Regions from separate parts of the Vibrio sp. SCSIO 43133 genome, predicted to be linked through region 2. Evidence: riboswitches for the same ligand, from Rfam matches in the RefSeq annotation. Region 2 holds a riboswitch; the other holds the start of a gene.
What was found. Region 2 has a riboswitch for lysine ahead of lysC (lysine-sensitive aspartokinase 3). Riboswitches for the same ligand answer to the same signal wherever they lie in the genome.
Positions count from the first base shown of each region.

Region 1 (15,302 bases), 1.5 Mb from region 2:
AGGGGTGGGATCAACTGTCCGCTTATTTTGACTCTTTGTATACCAACGTCATCAAATGTGATTTTGACATTCGTCATCATCAACAGGTAGAAGATTCAGGTTTTCTAACTTGGACCATGCAGTTACAGCATCCCAAGCTTAATGGGGGAGAAGCCGTAAAAGTAAATGGGGTTAGTCACATTCGTTTCAGCGGAGATCGAGTCATCTTTCATCGAGATTACTTCGACTTAGGGGAAATGCTTTACGAGAACATTCCTCTACTCGGTTTTGTTATTAAGAATATTAAACAGAGGTTGGGTAAGTAATGACGCACTCGCATCAATCCGTCTTCATTACCGGCGCGTCATCTGGCATAGGATGGCAGTTGGCTAATGATTATGCTGAAAAAGGTTATCTTGTCTACGCCTGCGGGCGTTCAGAGGCGAAACTTCATTCGTTACAAGCGGGCAGAGAGAACATCGTTCCACTTTCGTTTGACGTAACCGATAGGGAAGCGGTAGCACAGGCATTTAGCAAGATTGAACTAGTTCCAACGCTGTGGATAGTCAATGCTGGTGACTGCGAGTACATCGATGAAGGGGTGATTGACGCAGCGTTGATAGAGCGAGTGATGACAGTCAATGTGATGGGGACCGTGAATGTACTGGAACAAATGCAGACAAGATTGTCATCGGAACATCATGTTGTGGTCGTCAGTTCAATAGCGGGTGAGTTGGCTCTGCCTCGTGCTGAAGCTTACGGTGCTTCGAAAGCCGCTATCACCTATTTAGTGCGCACTCTACAGCTCGATTGGAAAAAAAAAGGGGTTGCCATCAGCTGTGTTTTCCCTGGATTTGTGAAAACCCCACTTACGGATAAAAACGATTTTGATATGCCGATGATGGTATCGGTAGAAGAAGCTTCAAACGCGATTCAAACGGGAATAGATAAACGGGCAGCTTACATCTATTTCCCCAAGCGCTTCACATGGATTCTTCGCCTCGTCGGTATCATGCCTTATGGCTTACAAACTAAATTAGTAACACGCTTGCTAAATCAATCGTGATAGATAAAGGACTTTCTTTCTATGAAAATAGCAATTATCGGTACAGGAATTTCAGGCTTAACGTGTGGTTACTATTTACATAAGCATCACGATGTAACCCTGTTTGAAGCCAATGATTATATTGGTGGTCATACCGCCACAGTGGACGTTGAGGTAAAGGGAAAGTCCTATGCCATCGATACTGGATTTATCGTTTATAACGATAGAACTTATCCCAATTTCATGAGAATGATGAAAGAGGTTGGAGTAAAGGGTGTTCCTACACAAATGAGTTTTAGTGTCAAGAACGCAGCCACGGGCTTAGAGTACAACGGTCATACGTTATCAACCTTGTTCGCCCAAAAACGCAACCTACTCAATCCAACCTTTTACCGCTTTATCTTTGAAATTTTAAGGTTCAATAAGCTTGCTAAATCGTCTGCAGAGTCAGACAAATCCCTGCTAGCAACTCAAACGCTAGGCGACTTTTTAAGTCATCATCGCTTCTCTGACTATTTCACTCAAAACTACATCCTACCAATGGGCGCAGCAATTTGGTCTTCGACTCTAGCCGATATGAGAGCATTCCCGCTTGGATTCTTTCTGCGCTTTTTCCTAAATCATGGTTTGCTTGATGTTGTTAATAGACCGCAGTGGTATGTGATTGAAGGTGGATCACGCAGCTATATCGGTCCGCTTACGCAGGGCTTTGCCGATCAGATCCGGTTGAACTCTCCTGTTACCTCGGTGTCTCGAGATTCTGCTGGAGTTACGGTGATGTCTAATGGCAACTCAGAGCGTTTTGACAGAGTGATTTTTGCTTGTCATAGCGACCAAGCACTAGCGATGCTTGCTGAGCCGACACAATCCGAATTATCGATTCTTGGTGCTATGGAGTATCAATCAAATGAAGTAGTGTTGCATTGCGATGAAAGTCTACTTCCAGTGAGAAGGTCTGCATGGGCGTCGTGGAACTATGCGTTAGATGGCTCGGAAGATGAACAATCTCGATTGCCGACATTGACCTATGACATGAACATTCTTCAGCATATTGAATCTGATACGACATTTTGCGTGTCGCTCAATTCATCTAACGTGATTGACCGCTCCAAAATACTCAGAACCTTTAACTATAGTCATCCGGTGTTCACGACCCAAAGTATTGAAGCACAGCAACATAGAGAAAAACTGTGGGGACAAAATAACACGTGGTTCTGCGGAGCCTATTGGTATAACGGATTCCATGAAGATGGAGTGAAGAGTGCGTTGGATGTTGTTGAAGGTATTTTAGCCAGTGTTAACAATGCTTCCGCTTCTGTACGAGGAGCTGCGTGATGGTTTCCAACAGCCAACTTATGGTTGGACACGTAGCGCATCGTCGCTATACGCCTACCAAACACCATTTAGATTATCCATTATTCATGCCTGCTATCGATTTAGATGAGCTTGACTCTTTAAAGCAAAAAGTTTGGGGTTTTGGGGAACGTTGGTGGCACTGGGCTAGATTTCGCCGAGAAGACTATCTAGGTGAAGGCGATTTGAAGTTAGCGGTGCAAGGTAAAGTTGAGGAGCTCACTGGTGAAAAAATCGAGGGTAGAGTGGTTGCGGTTTGCCATCTGAGATACCTTGGTCTGTATTTCAGTCCGGTCAACTTCTATTACCTATATGATGAAGAGAATAACTGGTGTTATCTGTTGGCAGAAGTAAGTAACACCCCTTGGAATGAAAGACATTATTACGCTATAGAGGCAGACAAAGGTGTAAATCATCAAAATTGGCGCCATGACAAGGCATTCCACGTCTCTCCGTTTAATCCTATAGATCAGCAGTATCAGTGGCGTCTGAAGCCGTTAGGGCAGCGCTTGTTTGTGTACTTAGCGTGTCACAAGTCAGAAAAAGTATTTGATGCCACTTTGTCAATGAAAGGGCGTGCATTTACCTCGAAGAATTTAATCCGACAATTGGTCACAACCCCAATTATGACGGTGAAAGTCGTGGTGGGGATATATTGGCACGCCTTAAAGTTATGGCTTAAAGGAACACCCATCTATGACCACTCTAAACCCAAGAAGGCTTCGGCTCATTCTGCACCTTCTGACGAATTTTCGCAGCATACGAACTCAAAGAATTAGGGAGAATTCAACATGTTAAATACGACCTCAATAGAGGCACCTAGAGCCCTAACTGGTTTACAAAAAACCGCGAAAAGTATTGCATTCAAATGTTTATACAAACTTGAGATTGGTTGTTTAACCATCATAGAGAGCTTTCAAGAAGAAGGAAGCGTCGGCAAACATGTTGGTGAACGCTTTGGTAAACCCAAAGATGGGGAACCGACAGCGATTATCGAAGTGAAACACCCAGAGTTTTACCGTCGACTAATTCAAGGAGGCAGTATCGCAGCGGGTGAAGCGTACATGGATGATTGGTGGGATAGTCCTGATTTATCCGCTTTAATGGAGTTGATGGCGGTCAACCTAGCCGCTCTTGACTCTATTGAAGATCAATCAAGTCTGCTCACGAAAGTGATGTATAAACTTGGACACTGGGTGAATCGCAATACGGTTACTAAGTCAAAAGAGAATATTCAAGCTCATTATGACTTGGGTAACAGTCTATATGAGACATTTCTCGATGAGAGAATGCTCTACTCTTCGGGCATTTATGTAAGCCCGACAGACACGCTAGAGCAAGCCCAACTCAATAAAATGGAGCGGCTTTGTCAACAATTGCAGTTAGTACCGGAAGATCACGTAATAGAAATAGGTACAGGTTGGGGCGGCATGGCGATTTATATGGCCAAAAATTATGGATGTCACGTTACCACAACTACTATTTCGGATGAGCAGTTTGATTACGCAAAACAGCAGGTCGAAAAAGCAGGACTCGAAGATAAGATTACTCTTTTGAAGCAAGACTATCGCTTACTCGAGGGAGAATTCGATAAGCTTGTTTCCATCGAAATGATTGAAGCAGTTGGTAAGCAATACTTAGTTTCCTATCTGCAAAAGTGCCAGTCTTTATTAAAACCTCAAGGTTTGATGGCGATTCAGGCTATTACTATTGCTGACCAGCGATACGATTACTATGCCGATAATGTCGATTTTATACAGAAGTACATTTTCCCTGGGGGCTTCTTGCCTTCCATTACAGCGCTTACCACTAACAGTACTAAACACACGGATCTCATCGTGAGAGATCTGTTTGATATTGGTTTGGATTACGCGAAGACATTGGTGGATTGGCGTCTAAGGTTTGAAGCATCTTTAGAGAGAGTCAGAACCTTAGGCTACGACGAGCGATTTATTCGTATGTGGCGCTACTATTTTTGTTATTGCGAAGGCGGGTTTAGGGCGAAAAGTATCAGTACCGTTCATATTACCTTCCAGCGTGGTCGTTAATAAAACGTTTGATGCTAAATAATGGAGGTCACAATATGTCACCAGGGTGGAAACTTCTCATTATCAGTAGTTGGTTTCAGGTGATCTGGTTACTGTCAGTCATTGGTCAAACAAGGTTTCAGTGGCTAGCGTTGACATTGAGTATTGTGACCATTTTGGTTTCGTATCGAATGCTAAACCTTCGTTTATTGCAACTGTCGCTGTTGGTTGTCGCTGGCCTAGTTATTGATAGTCTGAATATGTTAGCTAGTCTACTTGTGTTCGACACTCATGTTTTGCCGGTATGGCTTATGGCGCTTTGGTTAATTTTTTCTTGGTATGCGTTTTATTTGAAAACTTTTTTGACGTCTTACCCAATTCTCCTCGTATCAATAATTGGTGGATTCGGTGGAGCGATTAGTTACTTGGCGGGTTTTAAGCTTGGAGCTGTAACCACGCAGTACTCGATGTTGGTCACTCTCGGAATCCTTTTTATTGAATGGGTCTTAATCGTTTACTTAATCGTGCGATATCCAAGACCAGACGAGAGAAGTTGGACTCATGAAACATAAGATGATTTTGGCGGCAGTGCTGAGCTTGTTACTGAGTTCTCACAACGCAGTCGCCTCAAAGGATTCCCCAGTCAGTTATCAAGCGTGGGGCCAGTGGCAAGTCGTTGGGGAGGCGCAACTCAGTTGGTTGTTTTTTGACGTTTATCGTTCCCAATTGCTTGCTCCTCAAGGCATTTACGAAGTGTCAGAAGACATTTCTCCTCATCCCATAGCATTAAGAATTCAGTATCAAAGAGACATCAGTAGACAACAACTTTTAGATGCCACGCTTGACCAATGGCAAAAAATGGGTGTCGATAAAGTGACAAGAAATCAATGGATTGCCAAGTTATACGATATTTTTCCAAGTGTATCAGATGGACAGCAGCTCATTTATGTCAGTGATGGGACGTCGGGCAAGTTCTATTATCTTACGAATCAGAAGCCGCTGCAGCTAGTAGGGTCTATTGATGATGAGTCGTTGAACGACGGATTCCTTGGTATTTGGCTAGCTCCAAATAGCCAGTATCCGAAACTTAGAGCCCAACTTATAGGGATGAATAGATGACGTTATTTCGTTGGCTTATACTGCCTCTCGTACTCATTTTAGGTGCGTGCAGTGCAGACCTGTCAGATTATAAAAATAGTGAACCAAGATTTGACTTGTTCGGGTACTTTGAAGGAGAGACAAAAGCTTGGGGAATGGTTCAAGACTATACCAATAAACAGAACAGACGTTTTGACGTCACTATTATCGGCACAGTGCAGGACAACAAGCTTGTCCTGGTTGAAGACTTCGTTTTTGATGACGGGGAAATTGACCAAAGAATTTGGACCATTGAGAAGCTCCAAGATGGTTCTTATCGTGGGGTGGCCGACGATATCATTGGCGCGGCAACCGGCAAGGAAGAGGGTAACGCTTTACAATGGCAGTACGACTTCGAACTCAAGGTTGATGGCTCAACCTATACTGTGGCTTTCGATGATTGGTTGTATCGACAAGATGATAAACACGTTTTTAACCTAACGAGCATCCGAAAGTTTGGTATCGAAGTAGGAAAGATCACACTGTTTTTCCAAAAACAGTAGGAGTTGATCTAGAACATTTATCGTTGATGATACCCACAAAAAAGGCTGCAAAATAAGCAGCCTTTTTGAGTTTATGTACTGATTAATAATTACAGCTTATCGGTGAGCTCGATTGCTTGACCGATGTAGTTAGCTGGCGTCATTAACTTCAAGCGTGCTTTCTCTTCTTCTGGCAATTCCAGGCCATCGATGAAGCTGCGCATTGCTTCGCCATCTACACGTTTACCACGAGTTAACTCTTTTAGTTTCTCATAAGGCTTTTCGATACCGTAACGACGCATAACGGTTTGTACTGGCTCTGCAAGTACTTCCCAGTTTTTGTCTAGCTCAGCAAGAAGCGCTTCACGGTTCACTTCTAGTTTGCTGATACCCTTAAGCGTTGAAGTGTAAGCAATGATAGCGTAGCCACAGCCAACACCTAGGTTACGAAGAACCGTTGAATCTGTTAGGTCACGCTGCCAGCGAGAGATAGGTAGTTTTTGTGCTAGATGAGCAAATACAGCATTTGCTAGACCTAGGTTACCTTCTGAGTTTTCAAAGTCGATTGGGTTAACTTTGTGTGGCATCGTTGAAGAACCGATTTCACCAGCGATAGTTTTTTGCTTGAAGTGACCTAGAGCGATGTAACCCCATACGTCACGGTCAAAGTCGATTAGAATCGTGTTGAAACGTGCAATCGCATCGAATAGCTCGGCGATGTAGTCGTGCGGTTCGATCTGAGTTGTGTATGGGTTCCAAGTTACGCCAAGAGACTCAGTGATGAACTCTTCGCTGAACTTGTGCCAGTCTAGCTCTGGGTAAGCAGATAGGTGAGCGTTGTAGTTACCAACCGCACCATTAATCTTACCTAGGATCTCTACAGCTTCGATTTGCTTGTATTGACGCTCCATACGGTAAGCAACGTTTGCCATCTCTTTACCCATAGTAGTAGGTGAGGCAGGTTGGCCATGGGTACGTGAAAGCAAAGGAATGTCACGGTACTCTTCAGCTAGTTTGCTGATCGCATCGATGATATTGCGGATCTCAGGAAGAACCACAGTATCGCGTGCTTCTTTAAGCATAAGAGCATGAGACGTGTTGTTGATATCTTCAGAAGTACATGCAAAGTGGATGAACTCGTTTACTGCGTACAGTTCAGGAACGCCAGCGACTTTCTCTTTTAGGAAGTACTCAACCGCTTTTACATCGTGGTTAGTAGTACGCTCGATCTCTTTAATACGCGCCGCATCTTCTTCGCTAAAGTTAGCGGCTAGCTCATCAAGAAACTGGTTAGCTTCGACACTGAATGCTGGAACTTCTTTGATCGCATCCGTTGCTGCTAGTTTTTGCAACCAACGAATTTCAACGATAGAGCGGTACTTTAGTAGGCCAAACTCACTAAAGATGCTGCGAAGTGCAGTTGTCTTACTACCGTAACGGCCGTCTACTGGTGAAACAGCAGTCAATGCTGACAGTTCCATGATGTTCTCCTGAATTGGGTTTCTAAATTTCGTGAGCTTTATACCAATAACTGCGGCATTTGTCACGAATATTGCGCAAACGTTTGCGCTAAATTTATTTTGGTAGGAAAAAATAACTCGCGACAAGGTCGCGAGTCGATGATTACATTCTAGCGAGTAGAATCTGAGCTTGTTCGATCATTTTCTTACGACCAAACACGAGGTGGCGTCGTTTGCCACCAACCTGTCGCCAAAGCACTGCGCTGCGGATACCTGACAATAGAAGCGCGCGCACCTTTTGCTGGGTGCCGGTTTGTTGAAGTACTGCCGGAGTGCCTGTGACTTGAATTCTAGGACCAATCGGACTAATGACATCTAAATACACGCTAGCTAAATTACTGATCATCTGCTCGTCAAGAAGCTCATAGTGCTCAAGTTGACGACTGACCATTTGTAATCTGTCACCAAGTTGAGACATGGCATCATTACGCCCATTTAGTTTGCGCTCTAGTGCCATTAAGCTGATGATGTAACGAGTAATCTCACTTCCGCTTGGTGTGCTATCAATGCCTTTTACCAAACACTCGAGTCCAACTTTAAGGTCGGATTCAACACCAAATACATCTAACGTACTGGATGGGTTCATATTGGTAATAGCTTTGATAGAAGTTTCGAACGCGTCTGAATCACAGTAACCGTCTTTAGCAACTCGTTGAACAAGGGCAACGGCTTGGCAAATTCCTGCAAATGCTATTGTACGGTCATAAAGTGTATTAGCCACGTAGCTCTCCTAAGATAATAAACGAATAAATGTTAGATACGCTCTTCGATGATGCCGCCGCCCAAGCAAACATTGTCGCTATAGAAGACAGCAGACTGTCCCGGAGTGACAGCTACTTGTGGTTCATCAAAGATAACCTTAATGTTGTCATCGTCAATTGGGATAATCGTACAAGGGATATCTTGTTGACGGTAGCGCGTTTTCACTGTGCATTGCATTGGTTCTTTAATCGCTTCGCGACTCACCCAATGAAGTTGAGATGCACGCAGTCCGTTTGATTTAAGTAATGGATGATCAGCACCTTGAACCGCAATCAATACATTACGTTCAAGATCTTTTTCAGCAACATACCATGGATCTTCATTACCGCCGCCACCTTTTTGGCCCCCAATATGTAACCCTTTACGTTGACCCAATGTGTGGTACATCAGACCTTGGTGTTCCCCAATGACTTTACCTTCCGGTGTTTCAATTTTACCCGGTTGTGCTGGCAAATAGCGAGACAAGAAGTCTGTAAATTTGCGCTCACCAATAAAACAAATACCTGTCGAGTCCTTTTTCTTCGCGGTAATTAAGCCTTGCTCTTCAGCAATGCGACGCACTTCTGGTTTTTCTAACTCACCTACAGGGAACAAGCTACGAGCCACCTGGTCGTGACTTAATGTATAAAGGAAGTAACTCTGGTCTTTGTTGCTGTCTAAACCGCGAAGCATTTGCGGCTTTTCACCGTTTTCAGGGAAGGTACGGCTAACGTAGTGACCCATAGCAATATAGTCCGCATCGAGAACTTCGTCTGCAAATTCTAAAAATGCCTTGAATTTGATTTCTTTGTTACAAAGGATATCTGGGTTTGGTGTACGACCTGCTTTGTATTCTGCTAAGAAATACTCGAATACATTATCCCAGTATTCTGCTGCAAAGTTGATCGTATGTAGGTGGATACCTAACTTATCACAGACCGCTTGTGCGTCGGCTAAATCTTCCGCTGCAGTACAATATTCCTCATTATCATCTTCTTCCCAGTTCTTCATGAACAGGCCTTCTACTTGGTAGCCTTGCTGTTTCAGAAGGTAGGCAGAAACAGAGGAGTCTACACCGCCGGACATACCGACAATCACTTTCTTTTGGCTGTTATCAGACATGTTAAAATACCACCTATATCAATTGGACGCAGATTCTAGCAGAAACCGAAGGCGCAATACAGATCCGCGAACTAAATCACACTTTCTAGGAGCATGAATGTTTGTACAAATAGAGTGAAAAACAAGGTCAGTGATAAAAAAAATTGTAGCGTAAACGTTTGCTAAGGTTGCCTATGTTGCCGAGGTAAACTATACAGAGTTAGAATTGTCGCCCTTACATTCCTGTTACGAAGATATCCTTATGAAATTCCCCGGCCAAAGAAAATCGAAGCATTACTTTCCGGTTCACGCTCGTGACCCATTAGTCAGCCAATCTCAAACTAGCAAAAAAATGTCGAGAACCCATATTATCGGTATTGACCAAACACTAGTTGATATAGAAGCGCGCGTGGATAGCAGTGTTATTGAGAAATTTGGACTGAGCAAAGGGCACTCTTTGGTTATTGATGACCAAGCAGCTGAAAATCTGTATAACGAATTGAAAGAGCAAGAGCTTATTACCAATGAATTTGCTGGGGGCACAATAGGGAATACATTACATAACTTTTCTGTGTTGGCAGATGACAAATCGGTATTGTTAGGTGTAATGAGTGCTGATATCCGAATCGGTAGTTATGGCTATCGATATCTATGTAATACTTCTAGCCGTATGGACTTAAACTATTTACAAGGCGTTGATGGTGCCATTGGACGTTGTTTTACGTTAATTACTGAAGACGGCGAGCGAACTTTTGCAATTAGCGAAGGTCAAATGAATCAACTTCGTGCTGAGAGTATTCCTGAGAAAATTTTTAAGAAAGCCTCAGCGTTGGTATTAACAGCCTATTTAGTTCGTTGCAAAGATGGCGACCCAATGCCGGAAGCAACCATGCAGGCAATAGAATATGCGAAGAAATACGACGTACCTGTGGTATTAACATTGGGAACTCGCTTCGTTATTCAAGATGATCCGGAATATTGGCAAGACTTTTTGAAACAGCATGTTTCGGTTGTCGCTATGAATGAGGATGAAGCTGAAGCATTAACAGGTGAAAAAGATCCATTGGCTGCTGCGGATAAAGCACTTGATTGGGTTGATCTTGTTTTATGTACTGCTGGACCAATCGGTTTATTTATGGCTGGTTATACAGAGGATGCTGCCAAAAGAGAAACTTCGTTGCCATTATTACCAGGGTGTATTGCTGAATTTAACCGATATGAATTTAGCCGACCTGCTATAAAATCTGCATGTGAAAATCCTACAAAAGTTTATTCACATATTGCTCCTTATATGGGTGGGCCAGAAAAAATCAAGAATACCAATGGTGCGGGCGACGCAGCTTTATCTGCATTACTGCACGATATGGCAGCGAATAAATACCATAAAGAAAATGTGCCAAACTCAAGTAAGCACCAACACCCATACCTTACTTACTCTTCTTTCTCACAAGTATGTAAATACTCAAATCGAGCAAGCTATGAAGTGCTGGTTCAACATTCTCCACGTCTTTCTCGTGGTCTGCCAGAGAAAGAAGATAGCCTTGAAGAGGCATATTGGGAACGATAATAAAAAAGCGCCGAAAGGCGCTTTTTTTATAAATCTAATATTACTTAAAGATATTAGATTTCGAATTCTTCTAGAGATTTACCTGCATCTAGAGCAGTTTGGATTGCAGAAGGCGTACGACCTTGACCAGTCCAAGTCTTTTCAGCGCCACTAGCGTCTACATATTTGTATTTTGCTGGACGAGGAGCACGTTTACTCTTCGCTTTACCTTTAGATTCACCAGATAGCGCAGCGATAAGATCTTCAACGTCAATACCGTCTTGAGCAATCATTTGAGCGTACTCGCTTAATTTAGCTTCGCGTGCTTCTTTCGCTGCTCTTTCTTCTGCTTCCGCTTCTTGTCTTTCACCAACAACAGTAGTCAGTTTTTCTAGTGCTTCTTCTAGTTGTTCTAAAGTTAGCTCACGAGCAAATGCACGTAGGCTACGAATATTTAGTAGAGTTTTGGTTAATTCAGACATGACAGTTCCCATGAGATTATTATTTGGTTCGGATTAATAATAAACAGCAAATATTGAATTGACAATATTTTCTTAGTGGATAAGAGAAGAAATATAATAATTCTTACAAAAACCTGATAATAGACGACGATAGAAATACATAGTGGTGTATATAGCAGGTGAAATTAGAACATTAATAATTACTAAACCTTAGTATGAACTACACAAAAGTCGGACTTTGAGTGGATTTTGTTGCATATTGTACTAAGTGTGGTTAGTTAGACATATAGTTTATTTGTAAGTATTACGAAATTGATTGAGTTCGATATAAATGAACTTCTATAAAATTAAGTTGTCAGTGATGGTCGTTCAAAAAATGTTTATCTCTGAGTAGTTAATGGGTGATTTGAACCCTGCGTTATAACTAAACCGCAACACTGTTTACAAGGTGATAGCAACATTCATGTTGCAATTGATGCTTTGGTAAGTACAATGACGTCCACCTAATGCAAAAGTAAGAACATTCTTTCAACATGCTAACGCATAGTAGTGAATGATTTTTCTTTTGATGTAGAGGCGCGACTGCGAAAAGTCCTTGTCGTTGGGGTGATGCCAATGAACGACAAAAAAAGGCGCTGTCGCCGAAGTGAGAGTTGAATATCAAGCACTCTCGCTGGGGTTGTATCCGAAACGAACAACACTGCCATAGTCTATTATATTGTTAAACTATGGAGCGCTACTGTAGGGTTGGGAGAAGTGTTCACTTCCCTTTCGCTTAGTTCAACGTTTGCGTATGAACTTATAGATACGCATGTCTGCAGTAGATCTCTAACCATAATTAAAACTGGTTTTTGAAGATCATGAATTTAATCGATTTTGCTTCGTCACCATTATCACTGCTACCGCCGATCGTAGCTTTGAGTTTGGCGATTATCACACGTCGCGTTTTGCTTTCCCTAGGTGTAGGTATTGTATTAGGCGCTTTTCTACTCAACGATTACTCGGTAATGAATGCTGCAGGCTATGTCTATGACACAGTATCTGGCGTTGTTATTGAAGATGGTGGTCTAAACACTTGGAACATGAGTATCGTTGGCTTCCTATTGCTACTCGGTATGATGACGGCGTTATTAACGTTGTCAGGTGGTACTAAAGCGTTTGCTGAGTGGGCACAAGCACGCGTGAAAAGTAAACGTGGCTCAAAGCTTCTTGCTGCATTCCTTGGTGTGTTCATTTTTGTTGATGATTACTTCAATAGCTTAGCAGTTGGCGCGATTTCTCGTCCTGTTACTGACCGCTTTTACGTATCGCGCGCTAAGCTTGCTTATATTCTAGATTCAACGGCTGCTCCTATGTGTGTGCTTATGCCAGCTTCGAGCTGGGGTGCATACATTATGACTATCGTCAGCGGTATTCTTATCTCACATGGTATTACTGAATACTCAGCGATTGGCGCGTATGTTCGCCTAATTCCAATGAACTTTTACGCAGTATTTGCACTATTAATGGTGTTCGCTGTTGCTTGGTTCCAATTAGATGTCGGCCCAATGCGTAAGCATGAGCTTCGTGCAAAACAAGGTCTTGGTTTTGACAAAGATAAAGAGAACGATTCTGCTGAAGCTCATGAACTGAATGAAGAGTTGGATATTAAAGAAAGCGACTTTGGTTCAGTTTCAGATCTGATTCTACCTATTGTTGTCCTTATAGGAGCGATGGTAGCAGCGATGATCTTTACTGGTGGTCAAGCTCTGGCGGCAGATGGCGTTGCATTTAATGTTCTTGGTGCATTTGAGAATACGGATGTTGGTACTTCTTTAATTTACGGTGGTTCTGCTGGTTTATTAACAGCGGTCTATACCGTCGTGAAACAGAAGCTTTCTGCGGCTGATATTGCAACAACCATGTGGATTGGTGCTAAGTCGATGTTCGGCGCAATCTTGATTCTGTTCTTTGCATGGTCTATCGGTTCTGTCATTGGCGACATGAAAACAGGCGCTTACCTATCGTCAACTGTACAAGGTAATATTGATGTCCATTGGCTACCAGTTATTCTGTTCATGCTTTCTGGTCTTATGGCATTTTCGACCGGTACATCATGGGGTACATTCGGAATTATGTTACCAATCGCAGGTGATATGGCGGGTGCAACGGATATCGCAATGATGCTTCCAATGCTTGGTGCGGTATTAGCGGGTTCAGTATTTGGTGATCACTGTTCACCAATCTCAGACACGACCATCTTGTCATCGACAGGTGCACGCTGCAACCATATTGACCACGTGTCTACGCAGTTGCCATATGCATTGTCAGTGGCATTTGTTTCTTGTATCGGCTTTATTACATTGGGTATGACAACGTCGGTAGCACTGTCATTCGGTGCTGCAACAGTGACGTTTATACTTGTCTGTTTCATTCTTTCTGCTCTATCTAAAGCAAGAATGGCTAAAGAAGCGAATGCGTAAATAAATTGCTTTAATATCAAGGAGCCTACCAAGGCTCCTTTTTTTATGTCTTTTGGCCTACTTTTGCCGTTATTCGTAATAACAAATCATACTTGTTGGCGAGTACGAAAAAAAATTCGCTGATCTGTAAAATAGTGGTTGAAAATCATAATGAGCTTCGTTAGTGTGAAGGTACAGACACAAAGGACCTAAACATAAGTATGCTAAATTTTGATATGAACATTCATCATCACCATCATCACCCAGCTTAATCTTTCGGGAGATGAACGCATACCCGAGAGATAGGTAAAACTCTCGGAGGTTCGATTTAAGATTTAAAGAATTAAACCCTCGGGAGACCAAAGCTCCCGAGGGTTTTTTCGTTTTATAATTTAAAATCAATATCTTGTACAGGGATACAGCAATGCAAACACAACGCCTAAGAATCGCAATACAAAAGAAAGGTCGTCTTAGCAGAGAAAGCCAAGACCTACTAAAAAAATGCGGAGTTAAGTTCAACGTAATGGGTGAGCGTCTTGTTGTTCACTCGTTAAATATGCCAATCGATCTACTGTTGGTACGTGATGACGATATCCCTGGTTTGATCATGGATGGTGTCGTCGATCTTGGCTTTATTGGTGAGAATGAGCTAGAAGAAGTTCGCTTAGACCGCAAAGCACTTGGTGAACCAAATGAGTTCGTAACGCTTCGCCGTCTTGATTTCGGTGGTTGTCGTTTATCTATCGCCATCGACAAAGATGAAACGTACAACGGCCCGCAAGATCTAGCAGGCAAACGAATAGCGACCACTTACCCACAATTACTGAAAGCTTATATGGATGAGCAAGGTGTAGACTTCAGTACTTGTATGCTTACAGGGTCGGTCGAGGTCGCGCCGCGAGCTGGTTTAGCGGACGCTATTGCCGACCTTGTTTCTACAGGGGCGACACTGGAAGCCAACGGATTAAAAGAAGCAGAAGTTATCTTCCGTTCTAAAGCAACGCTGATTCAGCGCAAAGGCGAGTTCGATGCCGATAAAGAGGCACTTATAGAGAAGCTACTAACTCGTATGCAAGGCGTTCAGCAAGCGAAAGAGTCTAAATACATTATGCTGCACGCACCAGTCGCAAAACTTGAGCAAATCAAAGCGCTTTTACCGGGTGCAGAAGATCCGACAGTATTACCTCTATCTTCGGATAAAGAGCGTGTGGCGGTTCACCTAGTTAGTACAGAGAACTTGTTCTGGGAAACTATGGAACAGCTGAAAGAACTTGGAGCGAGTTCTATTCTTGTGCTACCGATTGAGAAAATGATGGGGTAAGGCCATGAGAACTGTAGTTTGGCAATCATTAAGTCAGTCGCAACAAGAGTCTATTCTTGAGCGTCCTGCGATTACTGAAGGCGCAAATATTACTTCTGCGGTATCGGCGGTTATCGAGCAAGTACGTAGCGAAGGTGATAAAGCGCTG
Region 1 covers NZ_CP068024.1:1,134,132-1,149,433, forward strand. Annotated here, with positions in the region: gene JKJ11_RS05530 (nuclear transport factor 2 family protein) at 1-305, shown strand, start outside; gene JKJ11_RS05535 (SDR family NAD(P)-dependent oxidoreductase) at 305-1,045, shown strand; gene JKJ11_RS05540 (NAD(P)/FAD-dependent oxidoreductase) at 1,067-2,359, shown strand; gene JKJ11_RS05545 (DUF1365 domain-containing protein) at 2,359-3,156, shown strand; gene JKJ11_RS05550 (SAM-dependent methyltransferase) at 3,169-4,425, shown strand; gene JKJ11_RS05555 (DUF2878 domain-containing protein) at 4,461-4,976, shown strand; gene JKJ11_RS05560 (chalcone isomerase family protein) at 4,966-5,523, shown strand; gene JKJ11_RS05565 (DUF3833 domain-containing protein) at 5,520-6,044, shown strand; gene purB (adenylosuccinate lyase) at 6,134-7,504, opposite strand; gene hflD (high frequency lysogenization protein HflD) at 7,647-8,264, opposite strand; gene mnmA (tRNA 2-thiouridine(34) synthase MnmA) at 8,297-9,406, opposite strand; gene JKJ11_RS05585 (inosine/guanosine kinase) at 9,648-10,952, shown strand; gene JKJ11_RS05590 (H-NS family histone-like protein) at 11,006-11,413, opposite strand; lysine riboswitch at 11,956-12,139, shown strand; gene JKJ11_RS05595 (Na+/H+ antiporter NhaC family protein) at 12,253-13,854, shown strand; His leader region at 14,081-14,217, shown strand; gene hisG (ATP phosphoribosyltransferase) at 14,258-15,154, shown strand; gene hisD (histidinol dehydrogenase) at 15,159-15,302, shown strand, end outside.
Region 1: it holds a riboswitch for lysine, as region 2 does, so the genes downstream of both, JKJ11_RS05595 (Na+/H+ antiporter NhaC family protein) here and lysC (lysine-sensitive aspartokinase 3) in region 2, are expected to answer to the same signal.

Region 2 (15,302 bases):
CGCGCACCCATCGTTACACTTCTTAAAGGACCAAACACAAAAGACAGTGCCATTAACATCATTACCGCGACTGAAATTGGCTGTGTCGCTTTACGCCAAAATGCCAGTTCATAACGAGATGCATCCTGTTCAGAGTCTTTCAGGTATTGGGTATAATCCCACAATCCACTTAACGGCAACTCATTAAGATCCACAGTAACAATCGCTAGCTTGTCAGGCACCAGTGAAGTTTCCCAAACTTGCTTGTCGAGCGTCTCTTTTGATAATGCCTCATCGTTTTTCATGTCTGTAATTTGAATTCGGTGCATCTCCCAACGATTATCGCCTAGATAATCTGCTGATTCCGCAAACACCGTTTCTTTGAGCTGTTTATTCTCACCGAAGCGCCAAATATTCAATCCTTCAACAGACTCGCCATTGACCTTAGAGATAAAAATGAAGTCGTTCGCATCCCGAGCCCAGACACCGTTCCTAACTGATACAATGCTACCTCCGGATGTAGCTTGAAGGCGCAAATCGCGAGCCATTTGCTGAGTGGTTGGTGCCCCCCACTCCCCTAATGCCATCACTACCACCATCAAAGGCACTGCCGTCTTAAGTACTGAAAGACCAATACGTAGCTTCGAAATCCCGGCAGCTTGCATAACAACAAGCTCAGAGCTGCTCGCTAACATACCTAAGCCGACTAAGGAGCCAAGTAGCGCAGCCATAGAGAAGAACAGCTCAATATCACGCGGCATCCCTAATATCACAAAATACAATGCCGACAGCATGGTGTAGCTCCCCTCGCCAACTGAACGAAGCTGTTCGACAAATTTGATCACCGCAGATAAGCCAACGAAAACCGAGAGCACTAATATGATCGTGGTAATGATTGTCTTACCCACGTAGACGTCTAGTATTCTAAACACGATCTAAGCTACCTCTCGTCTTTGCATGCGCTTACGACGCAGTTTCTCTCTGAATTTCCTCACACCGACCGTATCCCAAGTATTGACACCGATAGCGGCAAGCAGCAATGCAAAGTTTACTGGCCATAATCCGATGTACGACGGAAAAGCCCCATCTTCTAGCGCCGATTTCATTGCACTGATCGCCATAAAATAAGCGAAGTAAGCCAAGATTGCTGGTCCCATTTTGGCAAACTTGCTTTGCCTTGGGTTTACCGCCGACAAAGGCACCACCAGCATGGTTAATAATGGAATACATACCACCAAGGAGATTCGCCAATGGAGCTCGGCTTGCGCTTTAGGATCAGGGTTACCCAATAACTCCATAGTGGGTATGGCCATCCAAGAGCGCCCACGCTGTTGGACTTCACGCTGCCCAATGACCCCTTCATAATCGGTAAACTCTGTAACCATATACTCAAGACGAGTCGGCACCCCTTCATAACGAACACCGTCATAGAGCGCAATCACTTGTCGACCATCACTTAACTCTTTTACATCACCAGATTTCGCCGATATCACACTAGGTAACACCGAATCTCTTGGATTTAACTGAGCAACGAAGACATTGGTTAGCTTTTTATCTTTTATGCTGTCAATAAAGACAACCGAAGAACCGTCAGGGGTTCGTTGGAAGCTACCCGTTTGCAAAAGCTCCACCGAGTTTTCCGATGCAAGCCGTTCACGAATCTGCACTTCTTGCTCTTGAGTCCAAGGGGCTAACCAGAATGCATTAAACGCAGCTAGAGAAGTGGTCAGTACCGCTAAATACATAGCCGCACGAATAAGAAACTTATTACCTATCCCGGTCGCATTCATTACCGTGATTTCACTTTCTGCGTATAAACGCCCGAAAGTAACTAGGATTCCGATATAAATACTCAATGGGAACATCAATAGTCCCATTGTCGGCATACTAATACCCGCTAAAGTCATAATCAGACCAGCAGGAATATCTCCATCGGAAGCATCAGCAAGCACTTGGATAAATTGACGACTGAAAAACACTAAAAAGAGCACTAAAAAGATGGCTAATTGGCTCTTAACTGTTTCTCTGATCAAATATCTAACAATAATCACAGTGAAAACACCTATACAAAACTTGTTTTTTTGATTGAATCGCTATAGTTTTCGGGTAAACCTTTTATTTTTTACTTTTTTGATCGATTCTTATCTTAAGATTATAGGCCGAAATGGCTCATAGGATTCAAGCATTAAGAATCGATTATCCAACATTTAGTTCTATTTGTCTTTAGGATGTAGGAGTACGCATGGAGTTTAGTGTTAAAAGTGGCAGTCCAGAGAAGCAGCGCAGTGCATGCATCGTCGTTGGCGTATTTGAGCCACGTCGTCTCTCTCCGGTTGCAGAGCAGCTTGATAAAATCAGCGATGGCTATATTAGCTCTTTGCTACGTCGTGGCGACCTAGAAGGTAAGCCAGGTCAAATGCTGCTACTGCATCAAGTACCTGGGGTGCTTTCAGAGCGCGTTCTGTTAGTTGGCTGTGGTAAAGAGCGAGAGCTTGGTGAACGCCAATATAAAGAAATCATTCAAAAAACCATCAGCACGTTGAACGAGACTGGTTCTATGGAAGCCGTATGTTTCCTAACAGAGCTGCACGTTAAAGGCCGCGATACATACTGGAAAGTACGTCAAGCTGTTGAAGCAACGAAAGATGGTCTTTATACCTTCGATCAATTCAAGAGTAGTAAACCAGAAACACGTCGTCCACTGCGTAAGCTAGTATTCAACGTACCTACACGTCGTGAGTTAAATCTTGGTGAAAAAGCGATTGCTCACGGTCTAGCGATTGCTTCAGGTGTTAAAGCGTCGAAAGATCTTGGCAACATGCCACCAAATATCGCAAACCCAGCTTATCTTGCTTCTCAAGCTCGTCGCTTGGCTGATGATTACGACACCATTTCAACCAAAATCATTGGTGAGCAAGAAATGGAAAAACTAGGTATGACGTCTTACCTAGCTGTCGGTCGTGGATCAAAGAATGAATCTATGATGTCTATCATGGAGTATAAGGGCAACCCGGATCCAGATGCGAAGCCAATTGTTTTAGTTGGTAAAGGCCTAACGTTCGATTCAGGCGGTATCTCACTAAAACCTGGCGAAGCCATGGATGAGATGAAATACGACATGTGTGGCGCAGCATCGGTATTCGGTACCATGAAAGCGCTGGCTAAGCTGAACCTACCAATCAACGTGGTTGCAGTACTAGCAGGCTGTGAAAACATGCCTGGCAGTAATGCCTATCGCCCAGGTGATATCCTCACAACTATGTCTGGCCTTACAGTTGAAGTATTAAATACGGACGCAGAAGGTCGCTTGGTTCTGTGTGACGCATTAACTTATGTCGAACGCTATGAGCCGGAATGTGTTGTTGATGTTGCCACTCTTACGGGGGCATGTGTGATTGCACTAGGTCATCATATCAGTGGTGTGATTTCAAACCACAACCCACTTTCACATGAACTTGTTAACGCCTCTGAGCAAGCTGGCGATCGCGCTTGGCGTCTACCAATGGCAGACGAATACCAAGAGCAACTAGCAAGCCCATTTGCTGATATGGCAAATATTGGTGGCCGCCCTGGCGGTACGATTACAGCTGGTTGTTTCTTATCTCGATTTGCTAAGAAATATCACTGGGCACACTTAGATATTGCTGGTACAGCATGGAAATCAGGCAAAGCGAAAGGCTCAACGGGTCGTCCTGTCTCGCTACTTGTCCAATTCTTGCTAAACCGCAGTGGCCAAGAGACTGAAGAGTAAACAGAAGGGCCGAAAGGCCCTTTTTTATTGCTTACCAATAACCAGAGCAAAGCGACATTTCACATGAATACGGCAACCTTCTACATCATTAATGAAGACTCTGAACAAGCCTCTCAACAGGGGTGGTTTGCCTATGTGCATTTTCTCTGTCGCCATTTTACAGCGCAAGGTGCCAAACTCTATATTAACTGCAGTGACAAAGCCGAAGCTGAGTTGTTGGCTGAGTATTTCTGGCAAGTGACTCCCGAACAATTTATTGCCCACAATCTCATTGGCGAAGGACCTAAAAATGGCACGCCGGTAGAGATTGGTCATGAGGGCCTTAAACCCAGTTGGAATAGGCAACTAGCAATAAATTTGGCGAATAGTCACGCAACCTTTGCGCAGTCCTTTGGTCAAGTGGTAGACTTCGTCCCTTGCGAAGAAAAAGCTAAGCAAACTGCGCGAGAAAGGTATAAAATTTACCGTCAAGCGGGCTATCAGCTTCAAACCATTGAGATTCAACATTCAGAATCCTAATCAAGGTCAATCCTTATAAGTAAGCGTTAATTTCCCTGCGTTTATTTATAAGGTTTGGCAAATTTCTTTCACAGATTAAAGTAAGTATCCAGAAAGCTATGGAAAAGACATATAACCCACAATCTATCGAACAAGCTCTGTATAAGACTTGGGAAGAGAAAGGCTACTTTAAGCCTCACGGTGACACGACTAAAGAATCATACAGCATCATGATCCCGCCACCGAACGTCACTGGTAGCCTACATATGGGTCATGCATTCCAAGACACCATCATGGATACGCTAATCCGTGCCGAGCGTATGAAGGGTAAAAACACCCTTTGGCAAGTAGGTACTGACCACGCTGGTATCGCAACTCAAATGGTCGTTGAGCGTAAGATTGCCGCTGAAGAAGGCAAGACTAAGCACGATTATGGCCGTGAAGCTTTCATCGACAAGATCTGGGAATGGAAAGGCGAGTCTGGCGGCACAATTACTAAACAGCTTCGCCGTCTAGGCGCATCTGTAGACTGGGATCGTGAGCGATTCACTATGGATGACGGCCTATCTAATGCCGTTCAAGAAGTCTTTGTTCGTCTATACGAAGATGATCTTATCTATCGTGGTAAGCGCCTAGTTAACTGGGATCCAAAGCTACACACAGCGATTTCTGATCTAGAAGTTGAAAACAAAGACAAGAAAGGCCACATGTGGCACTTCCGCTACCCTCTAGCTGATGGCGTAAAAACAGCAGAAGGTAAAGACTACATTGTTGTCGCAACTACTCGTCCAGAAACTATGCTGGGCGATACTGGTGTTGCGGTAAACCCTGAAGATCCTCGCTATAAAGATCTTATCGGCAAAGAAATCCTGCTTCCTATCGTAGACCGTCGTATTCCAATCGTAGGTGACGAGCATGCTGATATGGAAAAAGGCACGGGTTGTGTGAAGATCACACCTGCACACGACTTTAACGACTATGAAGTTGGTAAACGTCACCAGTTGCCAATGATCAACATCCTAACGTTCAATGCAGATATTCGTGACGCAGCAGAAGTATTCACCACAAATGGTGAAGCAAGCGATGCGTATTCAACAGAGCTTCCAGCTAAATATCATGGCATGGAGCGTTTCGCTGCTCGTAAAGCTATCGTTGCCGAGTTCGAAGAGCTTGGTCTTCTGGACGAAATCAAAGATCACGATCTGACCGTACCTTATGGCGACCGTGGTGGCGTGGTAATTGAGCCAATGCTAACTGACCAATGGTATGTTCGTACTGCACCTCTAGCAGAGACAGCAACCAAAGCAGTTGAAGATGGCGAAATCCAATTCGTGCCTAAGCAATATGAAAACATGTACTTCTCTTGGATGCGTGACATTCAAGACTGGTGTATCTCTCGCCAGCTATGGTGGGGTCACCGCATTCCAGCATGGTATGACAACGACGGTAACGTTTATGTAGGTCGTACCGAAGAGGAAGTGCGTGAGAACAATGGTCTAGCGCCAGTTGTTGTTCTGCGTCAAGACGACGACGTTCTTGATACTTGGTTCTCATCTGCACTGTGGACATTCGGTACTCAAGGCTGGCCAGAAAACACTGATGACCTGAAAACTTTCCACCCATCAGATGTACTAGTTACAGGTTTCGACATCATCTTCTTCTGGGTTGCTCGCATGATCATGATGACCATGCACTTCTGTAAAGATGAAAACGGCAAACCACAGGTACCATTCAAGACGGTATACGTTACGGGTCTAATCCGTGACGAAAACGGCGACAAGATGTCGAAGTCTAAAGGTAACGTTCTTGACCCAATCGATATGATTGATGGTATCGACCTTGAGTCTCTAGTAGAGAAGCGCACTGGCAACATGATGCAACCTCAACTAGCGAAGAAGATTGAAAAGAACACTCGTAAGACATTCGAAAATGGTATCGAACCTTATGGTACTGATGCACTTCGTTTCACTCTTGCAGCAATGGCATCTACTGGTCGTGATATCAACTGGGATATGAAGCGTCTAGAAGGTTACCGTAACTTCTGTAACAAGCTATGGAACGCAAGCCGTTACGTGCTTATGAACACAGAAGATCAAGATTGTGGTTTCAACGGTGGTGAGATTGAATATTCACTTGCAGACAAGTGGATCGAGTCTCAGTTTGAACTTGCTGCAAAAGAGTTCAACGGTCACATCGACAACTACCGTCTAGATATGGCTGCAAATACCATTTATGAGTTCATCTGGAACCAATTCTGTGACTGGTACTTAGAGCTGACTAAACCCGTTCTATGGAAAGGTAACGAAGCTCAGCAACGTGGTACGCGTCGCACGCTGATCACTGTATTAGAGAAGACACTGCGTCTAGCTCACCCAGTACTACCATACATCACTGAAACGATCTGGCAGAGCGTCAAACCTATTGTTGATGGTGTTGAAGGTGATACGATCATGCTTCAAGCGCTTCCTCAGTTTGAAGAAGCAAACTTCAACCAAGAAGCACTTGACGATATTGAGTGGGTGAAAGCATTCATCACTAGCATCCGTAACCTACGTGCTGAGTACGATATTGCTCCAAGTAAAGCGCTAGACGTCATGCTTAAAGTTGCTGACGATAAAGACGCCGCTCGCCTAGAAGCGAACAAAGCAGTTCTTGTCTCTCTTGCTAAGCTTGAAGACATCAAAGTACTGACAGCTGGCGAAGAGACTCCAGCATGTGCTACAGCACTGGTTGGTAAATCTGAGCTTATGATTCCTATGGCTGGTCTAATCGATAAAGATGCAGAACTGGATCGTCTAGCGAAAGAAATCGCTAAGACACAAGGTGAAGTAAAACGTATCGAAGGCAAGCTTGGTAACGAAGGTTTTGTCGCGAAAGCACCTGAAGCAGTTGTTGCGAAAGAACGTGAGAAACTTGAAGGTTACAAAGAGATGTTAGTTAAACTGGAAGAGCAAAAGCAAACTATTGCCGCGCTTTAAGCTTAGCTAAATCCATATAATAAAAAACCGGGAGCCTAGCTCTCGGTTTTTTATTGGCTAACAACTATTATTTCAAGAATTACTTCAAGACCGTTTCAAGTGCTTTAAGACATAAGGCAACGTTCTCTCTTCTGGCCCCATACCCCATCAAACCAATTCGCCATGCTTTACCAGCTAACGCACCTAAACCCGCACCAATTTCTAAGTTGTACTGTTCTAAAAGCTGAGAGCGCACTGCTGCATCGTCAACACCTTCCGGCAAGTAAACAGCATTAAGCTGAGGTAATCGGCTGCCTTCTTCAACAACGAAGCTCAACCCAAGCTGTTCTAGTCCTTCTTTGAGCAACAAGTGCATGTCTTTATGGCGCTGCCATGCATTCTCTAGTCCTTCATTTTTGAGTAAGACTAGCGACTCATGCAATGCGTACAAACTGTTTACTGGCGCGGTGTGGTGATAGCTGCGCTTCCCTTCTCCACTCCAATAGCCCAAAACCAAGCTCTGATCGAGGAACCAACTCTGAACGGTCGTTTTGCGAGATTTAATTACCTCGATGGCCGCTGGAGAAAGCGTGACTGGTGATAATCCCGGCACACAGGATAAGCACTTCTGACTTCCGGAATAAACTGCATCTAGTTGCCATTCATCCACCAATAAAGGCACCCCACCTAGAGATGTCACAGCATCAACAATAGTCAGCATATCGTTTTGCTTAGCAAGCGAACCTAGAGCCTGCGCATCGCTTACAGCTCCAGTGGATGTCTCAGCATGAACAAACGCTACTATTTTTGCATCTGGATGCTCGGCGATCGCTTGCTCTACTTTAGCCACAGAAACAGGCGCACCCCATTCATCTTCTACGACAATAGCTTCACCACCACAGCGAAGCACATTCTCTCGCATACGTTCGCCAAACACACCATTGCGACAGACAATAACTTTGTCGCCTGGCTCAACGAGGTTTACGAAGCATGTTTCCATACCAGCACTACCGGGCGCTGAAACGGCGATTGTGAAGTCATTTTGTGTCTGAAATGCATACTTGAGCAGCTCTTTAAGTTCATCCATCATACCGATGAAGAGCGGGTCTAGGTGACCTATCGTTGGACGACTCAAGGCTTGCAATACTTGTGGGTAAATATCTGATGGGCCAGGCCCCATTAACGTACGGTGAGGGGGCACAAAGCTAGAAATAGTCATGGGCAATCCTTTAATGATTTATTGTAGTAATAAGTAAAATATCCTAAGGAAATTCAGTCTGTTCCACAACGGAATAAAAATCAACATTTTTGCAACATCCAACCACTCAGTTTTTTATGGTTAAATTGTGAATCTTCATTGACTTTTTACGCTCAAAAACGTTGAATAAACACACTATCTGTAGCAACCACTAAAAAGCTACAGCGGAAGAGGAGCACTGCCCAGGCAGGTAATCATGTGAAGCCGCAACTTCTATACATGTTACTGATGGGGAGCAGTGCCGAGATGAACTCAATTTGCAGGATTAAGTTTGTCGGTTGAACGGGCTGAATCCCTTTAACTGTCACCAAGTGATTGGTGAAGAGCTTCTGAGGTCCATTCTTTATTCGGATTCCTCCGCTCTATTTTTCTCTTCAAACATCGGATGTTGGGTTACCAACCTTATTATTACTACTGGAAGTCCTGGAGAATTACTGTGAGCGCATTCAATGTAGCTAAATTTGGCGGAACAAGCGTCGCCAACTTCGAAGCCATGAGCCGTTGTGCTGAGATCATCGAAAATAACCCACAAACGAAGCTGGTTGTAAGCAGTGCATGCTCTGGAGTCACCAACATTTTGGTTGAGTTGGCAAATGGAGTAAAAGACGAAGCACACCGATCTGAGCTCATCAATAGACTTAGAGCTATCCATACTGACATTATGTCGCAGCTCAAAGACACCTCATCTATCGAGAAGCGTGTTGAAGCACTAATTGAAAAAGTTGCGACGTTATCCGAGGCTGCTTCTATTGCAACATCGGCAAAGCTCACTGATCACTTAGTAGCGTGTGGTGAGAGAATGTCGACTCATATTTTGACTCGATTAATGCAAGAGCGCGGGGTCGACGCTGTGCGTTTTGATATTCGCGATGTCCTGAAAACGGATAGTGACTACGGCAAAGCCGAACCAAATCTAGAAGCGACTAAGCAATTAGCCGATGAGAAGCTTATCCCACTTTGTCAGCAGCATGTAGTTGTCACTCAAGGCTTTATTGGTTCTGATGAGGAAGGTGAAACCACAACACTTGGCCGAGGTGGCAGTGATTATAGTGCTGCACTTATCGCAGAAGCGGTAGAAGCTGCGGGGTTAGAGATCTGGACTGATGTCCCAGGAATTTATACAACGGACCCTCGTATTGCTCCGAATGCACGCCCTATTCCAGAAATCAGCTTTAGTGAAGCCTCCGAAATGGCGAACTTTGGTGCGAAGATCCTACATCCTTCAACACTTTTACCAGCATTACGTCACCAAATCCCTGTGTTTGTCGGCTCATCAAAAGCACCACAGGAAGGTGGTACTTGGGTACGACAATCCGTAGAAAGCGCGCCGCTATTTAGGGCATTGGCGCTACGTAACAATCAAACTATGGTAACACTGCGTAACCCTAAAATGTTCCAAGCGTATGGTTTCTTAGCGGACGTCTTTACCGTATTGGCAAAACACAAAATCTCTGTTGATTTGGTCACTACCTCAGAAGTCAGTGTTTCACTTACACTTGATCAAACTGATACGTGTGGCGGTGCACCAGAACTTCCTGCTCAAGCTCAACAAGAACTAGAGCAGCTATGTACAGTCGAGGTCAAACAAGGATTAAGCCTCGTCGCGCTGATTGGTAACAACATGAGTGAGACAAAAGGCTCTGCCGCTGAAGTATTCGATACTCTGGATGAGTTTAATATTCGTATGATCTGCTACGGTGCAAGCCCACATAACTTATGCTTCCTATTAGATGAAAACGAAGCAAAACAAGCCGTTAAAGCACTTCATGAAGAGCTATTTGAAGGATAGCAATGGTCGAATGAAATGGCCTCGTCGTTAGACGGGGCTTTTTTATATCAGATAGAACAGTATAAAGAGTTAGATAGGATATCTTCAGGCAATAAAAAACCCGACGCTTTCGCATCGGGTTTTCTAATAAGTGGCGGAGTGGACGGGACTCGAACCCGCGACCCCCGGCGTGACAGGCCGGTATTCTAACCAACTGAACTACCACTCCGCAGTGGTCTATTTAAAGTCTTATCTTAATCGTGCTTTAAACAGATGTTGTTCAAAGCCTGGCGATGTCCTACTCTCACATGGGGAAGCCCCACACTACCATCGGCGCTATTGCGTTTCACTTCTGAGTTCGGCATGGAATCAGGTGGGTCCACAACGCTATGGTCGCCAAGCAAATTCTGCTTTTACTTTCAGCTTTTATCAAAAACTGAAGGCAAAAAATCTGGAAAACTGTTTAAAAGTCTAAATACACATTCAAAGTTCTTGCTTTGAGTCCATCAAAACCCTTTGGGTGTTGTATGGTTAAGCCTCACGGGCAATTAGTACAGGTTAGCTCAACGCCTCACAACGCTTACACACCCTGCCTATCAACGTTCTAGTCTCGAACAACCCTTTAGGACGCTTAAAGCGCCAGGGAAGACTCATCTCAGGGCTCGCTTCCCGCTTAGATGCTTTCAGCGGTTATCGATTCCGAACTTAGCTACCGGGCAATGCGTCTGGCGACACAACCCGAACACCAGAGGTTCGTCCACTCCGGTCCTCTCGTACTAGGAGCAGCCCCCTTCAATCTTCCAACGCCCACGGCAGATAGGGACCGAACTGTCTCACGACGTTCTAAACCCAGCTCGCGTACCACTTTAAATGGCGAACAGCCATACCCTTGGGACCGACTTCAGCCCCAGGATGTGATGAGCCGACATCGAGGTGCCAAACACCGCCGTCGATATGAACTCTTGGGCGGTATCAGCCTGTTATCCCCGGAGTACCTTTTATCCGTTGAGCGATGGCCCTTCCATTCAGAACCACCGGATCACTATGACCTGCTTTCGCACCTGCTCGAATTGTCATTCTCGCAGTCAAGCGGGCTTATGCCATTGCACTAACCTCACGATGTCCAACCGTGATTAGCCCACCTTCGTGCTCCTCCGTTACTCTTTGGGAGGAGACCGCCCCAGTCAAACTACCCACCAGGCACTGTCCTCATTCCCGATTAGGGAACCAAGTTAGAACATCAAACATACAAGGGTGGTATTTCAAGATTGCCTCCACGAATACTGGCGTACTCGCTTCAAAGGCTCCCACCTATCCTACACATGTAGGCTCAATGTTCAGTGCCAAGCTGTAGTAAAGGTTCACGGGGTCTTTCCGTCTAGCCGCGGGTACACTGCATCTTCACAGCGATTTCAATTTCACTGAGTCTCGGGTGGAGACAGCGTGGCCATCATTACGCCATTCGTGCAGGTCGGAACTTACCCGACAAGGAATTTCGCTACCTTAGGACCGTTATAGTTACGGCCGCCGTTTACCGGGGCTTCGATCAAGAGCTTCGTCCGAAAACTAACCCCATCAATTAACCTTCCGGCACCGGGCAGGCGTCACACCGTATACGTCATCTTGCGATTTTGCACAGTGCTGTGTTTTTAATAAACAGTTGCAGCCACCTGGTATCTGCGACTCTCGGTAGCTCCATCCGCGAGGGACTTCACCACTAAGAGCGTACCTTCTCCCGAAGTTACGGTACCATTTTGCCTAGTTCCTTCACCCGAGTTCTCTCAAGCGCCTTGGTATTCTCTACCCGACCACCTGTGTCGGTTTGGGGTACGATTCCTTACAATCTGAAGCTTAGAGGCTTTTCCTGGAAGCATGGCATCAATGACTTCACTACCGTAGTAGCTCGACATCGTGTCTCAGCCTTAAAAGGTCCGGATTTACCTAAACCTTAAGCCTACGCACTTGAACCTGGACAACCGTCGCCAGGCCCACCTAGCCTTCTCCGTCCCCCCATCGCAATTGTAAGAAGTACGGGAATATTAACCCGTTTCCCATCGACTACGCCTTTCGGCCTCGCCTTAGGGGTCGACTTACCCTGCCCCGATTAACGTTGGACAGGAACCCTTGGTCTTCCGGCGAGGAGGTTTTTCACCCCCTTTATCGTTACTCATGTCAGCATTCGCACTTCTGATACCTCCAGCAGACTTTACAGTCCACCTTCAACGGCTTACAGAACGCTCCCCTACCCAATGTGTAAACACATTGCCGCAGCTTCGGTGTATAGCTTAGCCCCGTTACATCTTCCGCGCAGGCCGACTCGACTAGTGAGCTATTACGCTTTCTTTAAATGATGGCTGCTTCTAAGCCAACATCCTAGCTGTCTAAGCCTTCCCACATCGTTTCCCACTTAGCTATACTTTGGGACCTTAGCTGGCGGTCTGGGTTGTTTCCCTCTCCACGACGGACGTTAGCACCCGCCGTGTGTCTCCCGGATAGTACTTACTGGTATTCGGAGTTTGCAAAGGGTTGGTAAGTCGGGATGACCCCCTAGCCTTAACAGTGCTCTACCCCCAGTAGTATTCGTCCGAGGCTCTACCTAAATAGATTTCGGGGAGAACCAGCTATCTCCAGGTTTGATTGGCCTTTCACCCCTAGCCACAAGTCATCCGCTAATTTTTCAACATTAGTCGGTTCGGTCCTCCAGTTGATGTTACTCAACCTTCAACCTGCCCATGGCTAGATCACCTGGTTTCGGGTCTATATCCAGAGACTGAACGCCCAGTTAAGACTCGGTTTCCCTACGGCTCCCCTAAACGGTTAACCTTGCCACTGAATATAAGTCGCTGACCCATTATACAAAAGGTACGCAGTCACACCACGAAGGTGCTCCTACTGCTTGTACGTACACGGTTTCAGGTTCTATTTCACTCCCCTCACAGGGGTTCTTTTCGCCTTTCCCTCACGGTACTGGTTCACTATCGGTCAGTCAGTAGTATTTAGCCTTGGAGGATGGTCCCCCCATATTCAGACAGGATATCACGTGTCCCGCCCTACTCGATTTCACTGATGATGAGATGTCGGTTACGGGGCTATCACCCTGTATCGCGGCACTTTCCAGAGCCTTCACCTGTCTCATTAAAAGCTTAAGGGCTAATCCAATTTCGCTCGCCGCTACTTTCGGAATCTCGGTTGATTTCTCTTCCTCGGGGTACTTAGATGTTTCAGTTCCCCCGGTTCGCCTCGCTGAGCTATGTATTCACTCAGCGATAACTGCTTATGCAGTTGGGTTTCCCCATTCAGGAATCTCAGACTCACAGGTTTTTACTACCTAATCTGAGCTTATCGCAAGTTAATACGCCTTTCATCGCCTCTGACTGCCAAGGCATCCACCGTGTACGCTTAGTCACTTAACCATACAACCCCAAAGGGTCTTTCTATTTGTCTTCACTTTTGAAAAGTGAAAGCAAACGGTCAAACAACCAAAGTTGTCTGCATTTTTATACATGTGCAGACTCGATTTTGCCGGACTCAAATATGAATTACTTTCGTAATTCCCAAGAACACTTGAATGTGTGTTGGTACCTAATCTTTCGATTAGGATTTGAGAACTTTTAAATGAATAACATTAATCAAATGTTATTCGTCAGCTTTCCAAATTGTTAAAGAGCTATGCTCTGGGCTTAAACCCAAACCATCAATCTGTGTGAACACTCATCGCAATAATCTTTCGTATAAGGAGGTGATCCAGCCCCAGGTTCCCCTAGGGCTACCTTGTTACGACTTCACCCCAGTCATGAACCACAAAGTGGTGAGCGTCCTCCCGAAGGTTAAACTACCCACTTCTTTTGCAGCCCACTCCCATGGTGTGACGGGCGGTGTGTACAAGGCCCGGGAACGTATTCACCGTAGCATTCTGATCTACGATTACTAGCGATTCCGACTTCATGGAGTCGAGTTGCAGACTCCAATCCGGACTACGACGCACTTTTTGGGATTCGCTCACTTTCGCAAGTTGGCTGCCCTCTGTATGCGCCATTGTAGCACGTGTGTAGCCCTACTCGTAAGGGCCATGATGACTTGACGTCGTCCCCACCTTCCTCCGGTTTATCACCGGCAGTCTCCCTGGAGTTCCCGACATTACTCGCTGGCAAACAAGGATAAGGGTTGCGCTCGTTGCGGGACTTAACCCAACATTTCACAACACGAGCTGACGACAGCCATGCAGCACCTGTCTCAGAGCTCCCGAAGGCACACCTGCGTCTCCGCTGGCTTCTCTGGATGTCAAGAGTAGGTAAGGTTCTTCGCGTTGCATCGAATTAAACCACATGCTCCACCGCTTGTGCGGGCCCCCGTCAATTCATTTGAGTTTTAATCTTGCGACCGTACTCCCCAGGCGGTCTACTTAACGCGTTAGCTCCGAAAGCCACGGCTCAAGGCCACAACCTCCAAGTAGACATCGTTTACGGCGTGGACTACCAGGGTATCTAATCCTGTTTGCTCCCCACGCTTTCGCATCTGAGTGTCAGTATCTGTCCAGGGGGCCGCCTTCGCCACCGGTATTCCTTCAGATCTCTACGCATTTCACCGCTACACCTGAAATTCTACCCCCCTCTACAGTACTCTAGTCCGCCAGTTTCAAATGCAGTTCCGAGGTTGAGCCCCGGGCTTTCACATCTGACTTAACGAACCACCTGCATGCGCTTTACGCCCAGTAATTCCGATTAACGCTCGCACCCTCCGTATTACCGCGGCTGCTGGCACGGAGTTAGCCGGTGCTTCTTCTGCAGCTAACGTCAAACGAGCACGCTATTAACGTACCCGCCTTCCTCACTGCTGAAAGTGCTTTACAACCCGAAGGCCTTCTTCACACACGCGGCATGGCTGCATCAGGCTTGCGCCCATTGTGCAATATTCCCCACTGCTGCCTCCCGTAGGAGTCTGGACCGTGTCTCAGTTCCAGTGTGGCTGATCATCCTCTCAGACCAGCTAGGGATCGTCGCCTTGGTGAGCCATTACCTCACCAACTAGCTAATCCCACCTGGGCATATCCTGACGCGAGAGGCCCGAAGGTCCCCCTCTTTGGCCCGAAGG
Region 2 covers NZ_CP068024.1:3,251,488-3,266,789, forward strand. Annotated here, with positions in the region: gene lptG (LPS export ABC transporter permease LptG) at 1-911, opposite strand, end outside; gene lptF (LPS export ABC transporter permease LptF) at 915-2,030, opposite strand; gene pepA (leucyl aminopeptidase) at 2,222-3,730, shown strand; gene JKJ11_RS15245 (DNA polymerase III subunit chi) at 3,794-4,249, shown strand; gene JKJ11_RS15250 (valine--tRNA ligase) at 4,348-7,206, shown strand; gene JKJ11_RS15255 (pyridoxal-phosphate-dependent aminotransferase family protein) at 7,286-8,404, opposite strand; lysine riboswitch at 8,604-8,780, shown strand; gene lysC (lysine-sensitive aspartokinase 3) at 8,829-10,232, shown strand; tRNA gene JKJ11_RS15265 (tRNA-Asp) at 10,364-10,440, opposite strand; rRNA gene rrf (5S ribosomal RNA) at 10,497-10,612, opposite strand; rRNA gene JKJ11_RS15275 (23S ribosomal RNA) at 10,739-13,624, opposite strand; rRNA gene JKJ11_RS15280 (16S ribosomal RNA) at 13,944-15,302, opposite strand, start outside.